Regions from separate parts of the Vibrio kyushuensis genome, predicted to be linked through region 1. Evidence: predicted binding sites of a transcription regulator. Region 1 holds the regulator's gene; each other region holds the start of a gene.
The links. Region 1 encodes PurR, which represses purine synthesis genes. Its sites were predicted from a motif close to TNANGNAAACGTTTNCNTNA; they were not measured.
Positions count from the first base shown of each region.

Region 2: pckA (phosphoenolpyruvate carboxykinase (ATP)) is a predicted target of PurR. The motif match lies at 1,344-1,363, and genes of this name have one in related genera.
Region 3: metK (methionine adenosyltransferase) is a predicted target of PurR. The motif match lies at 1,481-1,500, and genes of this name have one in related genera.

Region 1 is NZ_JAKJSV010000004.1:265,869-269,159, forward strand. Features, by position in the region: gene L4D20_RS10360 (TfoX/Sxy family DNA transformation protein) at 1-489, opposite strand, end outside; cyclic di-GMP riboswitch class I at 602-705, opposite strand; gene purR (HTH-type transcriptional repressor PurR) at 844-1,851, opposite strand; gene torD (molecular chaperone TorD) at 2,139-2,786, opposite strand; gene torR (two-component system response regulator TorR) at 3,026-3,291, shown strand, end outside.
Region 2 is NZ_JAKJSV010000007.1:337,746-341,036, forward strand. Features, by position in the region: gene hslR (ribosome-associated heat shock protein Hsp15) at 1-276, shown strand, start outside; gene hslO (Hsp33 family molecular chaperone HslO) at 292-1,167, shown strand; gene pckA (phosphoenolpyruvate carboxykinase (ATP)) at 1,538-3,166, shown strand.
Region 3 is NZ_JAKJSV010000007.1:46,473-49,763, reverse strand. Features, by position in the region: gene metK (methionine adenosyltransferase) at 183-1,337, opposite strand; gene tkt (transketolase) at 1,680-3,291, shown strand, end outside.

The DNA.
Region 1 (3,291 bases):
CACATCTGAAGCATGTGATTGCTGAATGGCTTTATAAGCCTCTACAGCGCCTCTCTGTTCTAAAGTTGTAACCGAATCAATGCCCGCTTTCTTGAGCATTCTTTCGGTTGCAAGCCTCAGGTTTGGCAGATCCTTAAGACGGTCTGGCTTTGCTGCTGCTTGGCTCTCTTTCTCTTTCTTAGCAATATCGAGTGAATTTTTTGCTTCTGATAGAGTGGATGTCGGATTCGCTAACCAGTCATTAGGCAAAGCATAATACTTTGTAACGACGGGGTGACCGCGTTTTTTATAGACGTACGGTTCATAGCCTTGTTGTTTGAATTTTTTGACTGTATTGCTATCGGCTCTTATATGAAGCTTATCGTTTACAACAAGTGCAAACATTGTCTCTTCGATAAAAATGCCGAAGCCGCCAAACATTGAACGAGACTTTACTCGTCCAAGCTGTTCAAACAGCCTCATTGAGTCTTTTAGTACTGGTTTATCCATGCTGTATGTTCTCGGTGTATGTAAAATACGCCACCAAATCAGGTCCGAGAGATTAGCAAAACATGCAGAAACTGTGTCATTCGTAAGTAAACTTGTGTTTGCATTGTTTGCCATCGGCAACCCCGCTACCTATCAAAAACTCTGTTAAGACAGAAGATCTGGTTTAGGCCGGAGGCTTTGCGTCCCACTTTTTCAAATGGTTTGCCCTGTGCGTGACTTCTATTAAAGACGACCAATTAGGAATGAACTTCACATTTGGATTCTATTACTGTGATGTTTATTCAATAAATTTGTCTCAATAATGAGTCTAAACTATATCACAAAATACGCAAGTTTCGATAAATGACATAACTATTATTTAGTTAGATCGCGAACTGTATTACGTTCTACGATCTCTGGATGCATTTCGAACACACGTTTTTCATGATCTTTGTCTTTAATTCGCTCAAGTAAGATCTCAAAAGCATTTTTACCCACACGTCGTTTAGGTTGGTGAACAGTTGTGAGAGGAGGAGAGAAATACTCAGCCAATTCAATATTGTCGTAACCGATCACTGAAATGTCATTTGGTACATTGACGCCTTTTTGCCCTAGACGACTAATAAGGCCTAAAGCCATCGTATCGTTGAAACAAAAAACGGCAGTAGGCTTGTTATCCATAGCGACAATTTTGTCAGCGGCTAATACGGCTGTATCGCACTCAAAGTTACCTTCTAGAATCCAATCTTCATCGATTTTAAGGTTGGCTTCGGTTAAAGCGCGTTTAAATCCTGCGATACGTTCTTGGCAAGCTGCTTTTTCAAAATGGCCACTTAGGCATGCAATATCGGTATGACCTTTATCAATGAGGTATTTCGTCGCTAAATAACCGCCTTCTTCTGAATTATCGATGATCTTATCGGCTTGAGACGTTTCAGGGCCCCAATCCATAACAACCTTAGGGATGTCAGCATGACGATCAAGCATCTCTCGAAGTTCTTCAGTTAAATCTGAACACATCACTAAAATACCATCGACACGTTTTTCAGCTAGCATGCGAATATAGTCGCGTTGTTTCTCGTATATTCCACCAGTGTTACACAAGATAAGCGTATAGCCTTGACGGTAACAGTAGCTCTCAACACCATCGATCACTTCAGAAAAGAACAAATTGGTTGATTGCGTGACGAGCATACCGATGGTGCGTGTGGTATTGCACTTTAAACTACGAGCAACGGCACTTGGTGCGTAGTTTAATTCGTCTACTGCTTTATTTACTTTTTCTTGGGTGGTTTCAGCCACAAATCGAGTCTTATTTATAACGTGAGATACGGTGGTTGTTGATACGCCGGCTAAGCGAGCAACATCTTTAATTGTGGCCATAATTCCTGTCCTATTAAGTGGCGAAGTAAATAATTTGCGCTTATAAACGGGTTACATCTACAAATCGCTTGTATCTACAAACAAATCAAGTGTCCAAGTGCCTAAAACACAAAAACCGCCTGTAATAGCGGTTTATTATTCAATATAATTGTCATTATCGGTGCTAATTTTAGACGTCATACGTAGTACAAGCAACGAAAACAGACTACTTTGACGTGATCTAAAACCACAATTAGACAATATCATGGCAATTTTTTGAAACTTTGTTACTTTCTGAAGCAGATTGTTTATTCGCCAACCAAATAACGACAATCAAGCTCTAAGAAAGCGCACAATAACTCAGAAACTGATGCGTAGAAGCCGAACTCATCGAGCTTCTGACACTTCTCATTGAACTGCGGTGTCCATGTAAGAATATGTGTGCTGATAAACTGTTCTTGCTCTGCAAGTGCTTCGTCTAAATGCTTTTCTTGTTCTAACTCGTTCGAACGAATAATAAGATTACCTAAGAAATCGAGTTCAACGGCCAGATGGTCAGCAGGTTCATTAAGAGTTTCGTCAACAGTTACACCATGCTGTGCCATTAGCTCTGCCACTTCTTTTGCAGGGACGTCATTGAGAAGGCCCGATTTACCAATGTACATCGACGCATAAGGCAGCGCAGAGTCTTTGTCTGACTTTAAAAAAAGGTCACAGAAGTCAGCAGACAATTCAAGTTGTGCGTCTTCACGGTCGAGCAATCGGTTGAGTGCGTCTACGAGTCTATCGATTGAAGGCTTTAATGTTTCATTTTCACCTAACCCAGTAAGAAACGAACGGATCTGAGGGGTTTGATATTGTGCTAAATCTTGAACCGTCAGTTCTTTTGCGAACAAGCTTGATAGCCACCAATAGATCTCAGCACGTTTTTCGTTAAATGTTTTTATTTCTTGCATGTCGGTCTGCCTTTACAAAAATTCTTCTTTTAGTTTAACGAATAAAAGTGAATAGCGGTAACTACGACTGTGATAAAAATTGAGTAAATATTTAGATTTGTTAACAGAATGGCTAGGTTGTTTTGAATCAATAAACACTCATTAATTGTTCATTTCATTCTTGTAGAGCTAGAATTGTGAGTAATTATGAATAGAATGATATGAGTTTAATCATTCCAACTAATAAACAAGTGGTATAAATGACTTATCATGTACTGGTCGTTGAAGACGACGCGGTAACACGTAGCAAGCTCGTTGGTTACTTCCAAAACGAAGGCTATGCAGTTAGCGAAGCTGAAAATGGCGAAGAAATGCGTGAAGTATTACAAAAAAAGCCCATTGATTTAGTCATGCTTGATATTAACTTGCCAGGCTCTGATGGTCTTATGTTGACACGGGAGCTTCGTGGACAGTCAGATATAGGCATCATCCTTGTGACTGGGCGTACAGACAATATAGACAAGAT
Region 2 (3,291 bases), on a different contig from region 1:
AATGGTCAGCGTAGCAAACCAAGTAAACTTGTAGAACTGGGCGCGCTAATTACACTTAGACAAGGTCACGAAGAGAAAACCGTCGTGATTGAAAAACTGTCAGACCAGAGGCGTGGAGCGCCAGAAGCACAGACGCTTTATACTGAGACAGCAGAAAGCATCGCAAAACGAGAAACAAATGCAGAGCAGCGTAAACTTCACGCTCATAGCCCTGCCCCAGAACGTCGACCTGACAAAAAGCAGCGTCGAAACATTATTAAATTTAAGAATCAATAAGCTGGAGCTCCCTAGATGGAAAGCAATGTATTAAACCGCTACCTTTTTGAAGATCTTTCTGTACGCGGTGAGTTGGTACAAGTGGATGAAGCCTACCAACAAATTATTTCTGGCAAGGAATACCCTGTAGCCGTGCAAAAGCTACTGGGTGAGCTACTAGTATCAACAACCCTGTTAACCGCAACGCTTAAATTCGAAGGTTCAATTACCATGCAACTGCAAGGTGATGGCCCAGTATCACTGGTTGTGATCAATGGCGACCATGATCAGAAAATTCGTGGTGTTGCGCGTTTTAAAGATGATATTGACGATCAGGCATCACTTCATGAACTCATCGGTAAAGGTCACCTCGTGATCACGATTGAACCAAAGAAAGGTGAACGATACCAAGGTGTGGTTGGACTTGAAGGTGACAACCTAGCTGAAATCCTAGAAGGCTACTTTGAGCGCTCTGAGCAATTAAAAACGCGCCTATGGATTCGTACTGGTGAAGTTGAAGGTAAAAAATGCGCAGCTGGTATGTTGCTGCAAGTCATGCCCGATGGCACAGGCTCTGCTGATGACTTCGAGCACCTTGAACAGCTAACTGATACGGTTAAAGATGAAGAGCTATTCACACTAGAAGCGAACGAATTGTTGTATCGCCTTTATAACCAAGAGAAAGTTCAGCTTTTCACGCCACAGCCAGTTGAATTTCACTGTGGTTGCTCTCGTGAACGCAGCGGCGCAGCCATTATTACCGTTAGCCAAGAAGAGCTTGCCGACATCATCGCCACCGAAGGTGCTGTTTCTTTGCATTGTGATTACTGTGGAACGAGTTATTCATTTAACGAAGAACAGGTGAAAGAACTGTTTATTGAAGCCAACTCAGGCAACAGTACGCTGCATTAATTCGTACAAACTGCTTAATTTACCTGTTCTAATTCGCAAAGCGTATTAAGCACGTAAAAACCGCCATACAAGCCAGCTCATCGCTGGCTTTTTTTGTGATCAAACCCCGGTAACACAAGGGCTTCCACCATGAAATAACCACACTTAATTTCTTCAACTTAATAATTCTTTTGATCTAGCGCAAAGGTTTGCTTACAGGATAAAATGGTTCTTGCCATTATGTGATGGGACACATAAGCCACACCGGAATTGTGGGTATTTTTTGAACTACATCCCTTTTTTCCGTCTACCTCGTTGGTAGTATGATGAGCAAATAAAAAAATAATAAAATTTCAAATCCCTACAAAATCTATCCTTACAAGGAGCACCTATGACCGTTATGGAACATACAAAGGCTGCACAAATCGATCTAACAAAGCACGGAATTACTGGCGCAACTGAGATTCTTCGCAATCCTAGTTACGAGCAATTATTCGAAGAGGAAACCCGTTCAAGTTTAGAAGGCTACGAAAAAGGCGTAGTAACTGAACTTGGTGCTGTTGCTGTTGATACTGGGATCTTTACTGGCCGCTCGCCAAAAGATAAGTACATCGTTAAAGATGCGACAACAGAAGAGCACATGTGGTGGACATCTGACGCGGTTAAAAATGATAACAAAGCAATCGACCAAGCGGTTTGGAATGACCTTAAGGCGCTTGTGACGAATCAGTTATCTGGTAAACGCTTGTTTGTGATTGATGGTTACTGTGGTGCTAACCCTGATACTCGTTTAAGTATTCGCGTAATTACTGAGGTTGCATGGCAAGCTCACTTCGTGAAAAACATGTTCATTCGTCCAAGCGAAGAAGAGCTAACAACATTTGAGCCTGACTTCGTCGTAATGAACGGCGCAAAATGTACCAACCAGAAGTGGGAAGAGCATGGTCTGAACTCTGAAAACTTCACGGTATTTAACCTAACTGAGCGCATGCAGCTGATTGGCGGCACTTGGTACGGCGGTGAGATGAAAAAAGGTATGTTCGCAATGATGAACTACTTCTTGCCTCTGCAAGACATCGCCTCTATGCACTGTAGTGCTAACGTAGGTGAAGAAGGCGACGTAGCTGTGTTCTTCGGCCTATCAGGTACGGGTAAAACAACACTGTCTACTGATCCTAAACGTGCGCTTATTGGTGACGATGAGCACGGTTGGGATGATGACGGCGTATTTAACTTTGAAGGTGGCTGTTACGCAAAAACCATCAAGCTGTCTAAAGAAGCTGAGCCAGATATCTACAATGCAATCCGCCGTGATGCACTGCTAGAAAACGTAACTGTTCGCAATGATGGTTCTATTGATTTTGATGACAACTCAAAAACTGAGAACACTCGTGTTTCTTACCCAATCCACCACATCGATAACATCGTTAAACCTGTGTCTAAAGGCGGTCACGCAAACAAAGTGATCTTCTTATCAGCGGATGCATTTGGTGTGCTTCCTCCAGTGTCTAAGCTGACACCTGAGCAAACTAAGTACCACTTCCTATCAGGCTTTACCGCGAAACTAGCCGGTACTGAGCGTGGTATTACTGAACCAACGCCTACGTTCTCTGCTTGTTTTGGTGCGGCGTTCCTAACGCTACACCCAACTAAGTATGCTGAAGTACTGGTTAAGCGTATGGAAGCGGCAGGTGCTGAAGCTTACCTTGTTAACACAGGTTGGAACGGCAGTGGCAAGCGCATCTCTATTCAAGATACTCGCGGAATCATCGATGCAATCCTAGATGGCTCGATTGAGAAAGCAGAAACGACGTCTATTCCAGTGTTTAATTTAGAAGTTCCAACATCCCTACCTGGTGTTGACCCTTCCATCTTAGACCCTCGTGATACTTACACTGACCCACTACAGTGGGAAAGCAAAGCGAATGATCTAGCTCAGCGCTTTATCAATAACTTTGATAAGTACACAGATAATAACGAAGGTCAGTCTCTAGTTGCCGCAGGTCCACAGCTCGACTAAAAGCAAACCAAGTGGATTGAAGCTGATAACTGTTACTAAAAAGCTGACAACTTTGGCTCTTAATCTCACAACTTAGTACAAGCCCCTAACTTTAGGGGCTTTTTCTATTGATGCACACTTCATTT
Region 3 (3,291 bases), on a different contig from region 1:
TGAGGTTAAAGTGTGACTCACCAATGGCAGTATTTCTGCTTAAGAAGAAAGTACATTTAACACTTTATTAACTATTGGTGGGAATAGAAAAAAACACAAATTATTTGATGAAAAATTAAGCTAAAACAAGAAAGCCCCTGCAAATATGCAAGGGCTCTATGTTTTGAGTCGGTAGTTGCTAGTTACTTAAGACCAGCGAACTCACGTAGCATTGCTGCTTTATCTGTCGCTTCCCAAGGGAACTCTTCACGGCCAAAGTGACCGTATGCTGCCGTCTGCTTGTAGATAGGTTGAAGAAGGTTAAGCATTTCTTGTAGGCCGTATGGGCGAAGATCGAAGTTTTGGCGAACCGCTTCAACGATGATTTCTTGTGATACTTTTTCAGTACCAAACGTTTCAACCATGATTGATGTTGGATCAGCAACGCCGATTGCGTAAGACAGTTGGATTTCACAACGATCAGCCATGCCAGCCGCAACGATGTTTTTCGCAACGTAACGCGCCGCGTATGCTGCAGAACGGTCTACTTTTGATGGATCTTTACCAGAGAATGCACCGCCACCGTGACGAGCTGCGCCGCCGTAGGTATCAACGATGATCTTACGACCTGTTAGACCACAGTCACCCATTGGGCCGCCGATAACAAAACGACCAGTTGGGTTAATAAAGAAGTTAGTCTCTTTATTGATCCACTCTGAAGGAAGTACTGGCTTGATGATCTCTTCCATTACCGCTTCACGTAGATCGGGTGTTGAAATATCATCACTGTGCTGAGTTGAAAGAACAACAGCATCGATACCAACAATTTGACCTTGGTCGTATTGGAACGTTACTTGAGATTTCGCATCTGGACGAAGGAAATCAAGTTTGCCGCTCTTACGTACTTCAGCTTGCTTTTTAACAAGAAGGTGAGAGTAAGTAATTGGTGCAGGCATTAGAATTGGTGTTTCATTCGTAGCGTAACCAAACATGATGCCTTGGTCGCCAGCGCCTTGATCTTTAGGGTCTGCTTTATCAACGCCTTGGTTAATATCAGGAGACTGCTTACCAATCGTGTTAAGTACAGCACATGAATCGGCATCAAAGCCCATGTCTGAACCCGTGTAGCCAATTTCACGAACGGTTTGACGAGTGATCTCTTCGATATCAACCCAAGCTGATGTGGTAATTTCACCGCCAACCATAACCATACCGGTTTTTACGTAAGTCTCACACGCTACGCGAGCTTTTGGATCTTGTTCGATGATGGCATCAAGAACAGCATCAGAGATTTGGTCTGCAATTTTGTCTGGATGACCTTCTGAAACAGACTCAGAAGTGAATAGGTGCTTAGCCATGAGAGCTCCACTAGTTTGGTTGTTTATGATGAATTTTAGCATTCACCACAATAATATTTGATAATTAATTGTAGGTGTTTCTACATCTAGACGGCTATTCTAATTTTGCAGCGGCTAATTACAAGTTCTTTTTTGGATATATCATAACTAAACGTTTGCGTATGAAAATTGGGATTTGATTGGGTGAATGTATAGAGTTGTGAAAATAGTTGGAAATTTGAGCGAAATCTCCAGTAAAACGTTTGCAGTCAATAGGGGGCTTTGAGAGAATATGACGCCTGAATTCGACGAATAATTCAGATTCCACTATTTTTTAAATCGCATACGCACTCAGGAGCAGACATGCCTTCTCGTAAAGATCTAGCCAATGCAATCCGCGCACTTAGCATGGACGGCGTTCAACAAGCAAACTCAGGTCACCCTGGCGCACCTATGGGTATGGCTGACATCGCTGAAGTTCTTTGGCGTGGTCACTTGAACCACAACCCACAAAATCCAGAGTGGGCAGATCGCGACCGTTTTATTCTTTCTAACGGCCACGGCTCAATGCTGATTTACTCTCTGCTTCACCTAGCAGGTTACGAGCTTTCGATTGAAGATTTGAAAAACTTCCGTCAACTGCACTCTAAGACTCCTGGTCACCCTGAGTATGGTTACGCACCTGGTATCGAAACGACAACTGGCCCACTAGGCCAAGGCATCACGAATGCTGTTGGTATGGCGTTGGCTGAAAAGTCTCTAGCAGCGCAATTCAATAAAGAAGGTCACGACATCGTTGATCACTTCACCTATGCATTCATGGGTGATGGCTGTCTGATGGAAGGTATCTCTCATGAAGCATGTTCTCTAGCGGGTACGCTGGGTCTTGGTAAGTTGGTTGCTTTCTGGGATGACAACGGCATCTCTATTGATGGTGAAGTTGAAGGTTGGTTCTCTGACGATACACCTAAGCGTTTTGAAGCGTACGGTTGGCACGTAATCCCTGCTGTTGATGGTCATGATTCTGAAGCGATTAATGCCGCAATCATCGCTGCTAAAGCTGATCCTCGTCCTACGCTTATTTGTACTAAAACAGTGATTGGTTTTGGTTCTCCTAATAAAGCGGGTACGCACGACTGTCACGGTGCTCCACTAGGCGCTGATGAAATTGTAGCGACTAAGAAAGCACTAGGTTGGGCACATGGTCCTTTCGAAATCCCAGCAGACATCTCTGTTGAATGGGATGCGAAAGAAGCTGGTGCTGCAAAAGAAGCAGCTTGGAATGCTAAGTTTGACGCATACGCTGCAGCACACCCAGAGCTTGCTGCAGAATTCAAACGTCGTGTAAATGGCGAGCTTCCAGCACAGTGGGAAGAGAAGACAAGCAAAATCATTGCGGACCTTCAAGCGAACCCTGCAAACATTGCATCACGTAAAGCATCACAAAATGCATTAGAAGCATTTGGTCAAATGCTTCCTGAGTTCATGGGCGGCTCTGCTGACCTTGCACCATCTAACCTAACTATGTGGTCTGGTTCTAAGTCACTGACTGCTGATGATGCTTCAGGTAACTACATTCATTACGGTGTGCGTGAGTTCGGTATGACGGCTATCATGAACGGTATGGCTCTGCACGGTGGTTTCGTACCATACGGCGCAACGTTCCTAATGTTTATGGAATACGCACGTAATGCAATGCGCATGGCTGCTCTGATGAAAGTTCAGAACATTCAAGTTTACACGCATGACTCAATTGGTCTTGGCGAAGATGGTCCAACACACCAACCTGTTGAGCAAATTGCATCACTGCGTCTAACACCAAACATGAGCACATGGCGTCCATGTGACCAAGTTGAATCTGCAGTAGCATGGAAACTAGCAGTTGAGCGTAAAGATGGTCCTACATCTCTAATTTTCTCTCGTCAAAACCTTGCACAGCAAGAGCGTACAGAGGCACAAGTTGCTGACATCGCTA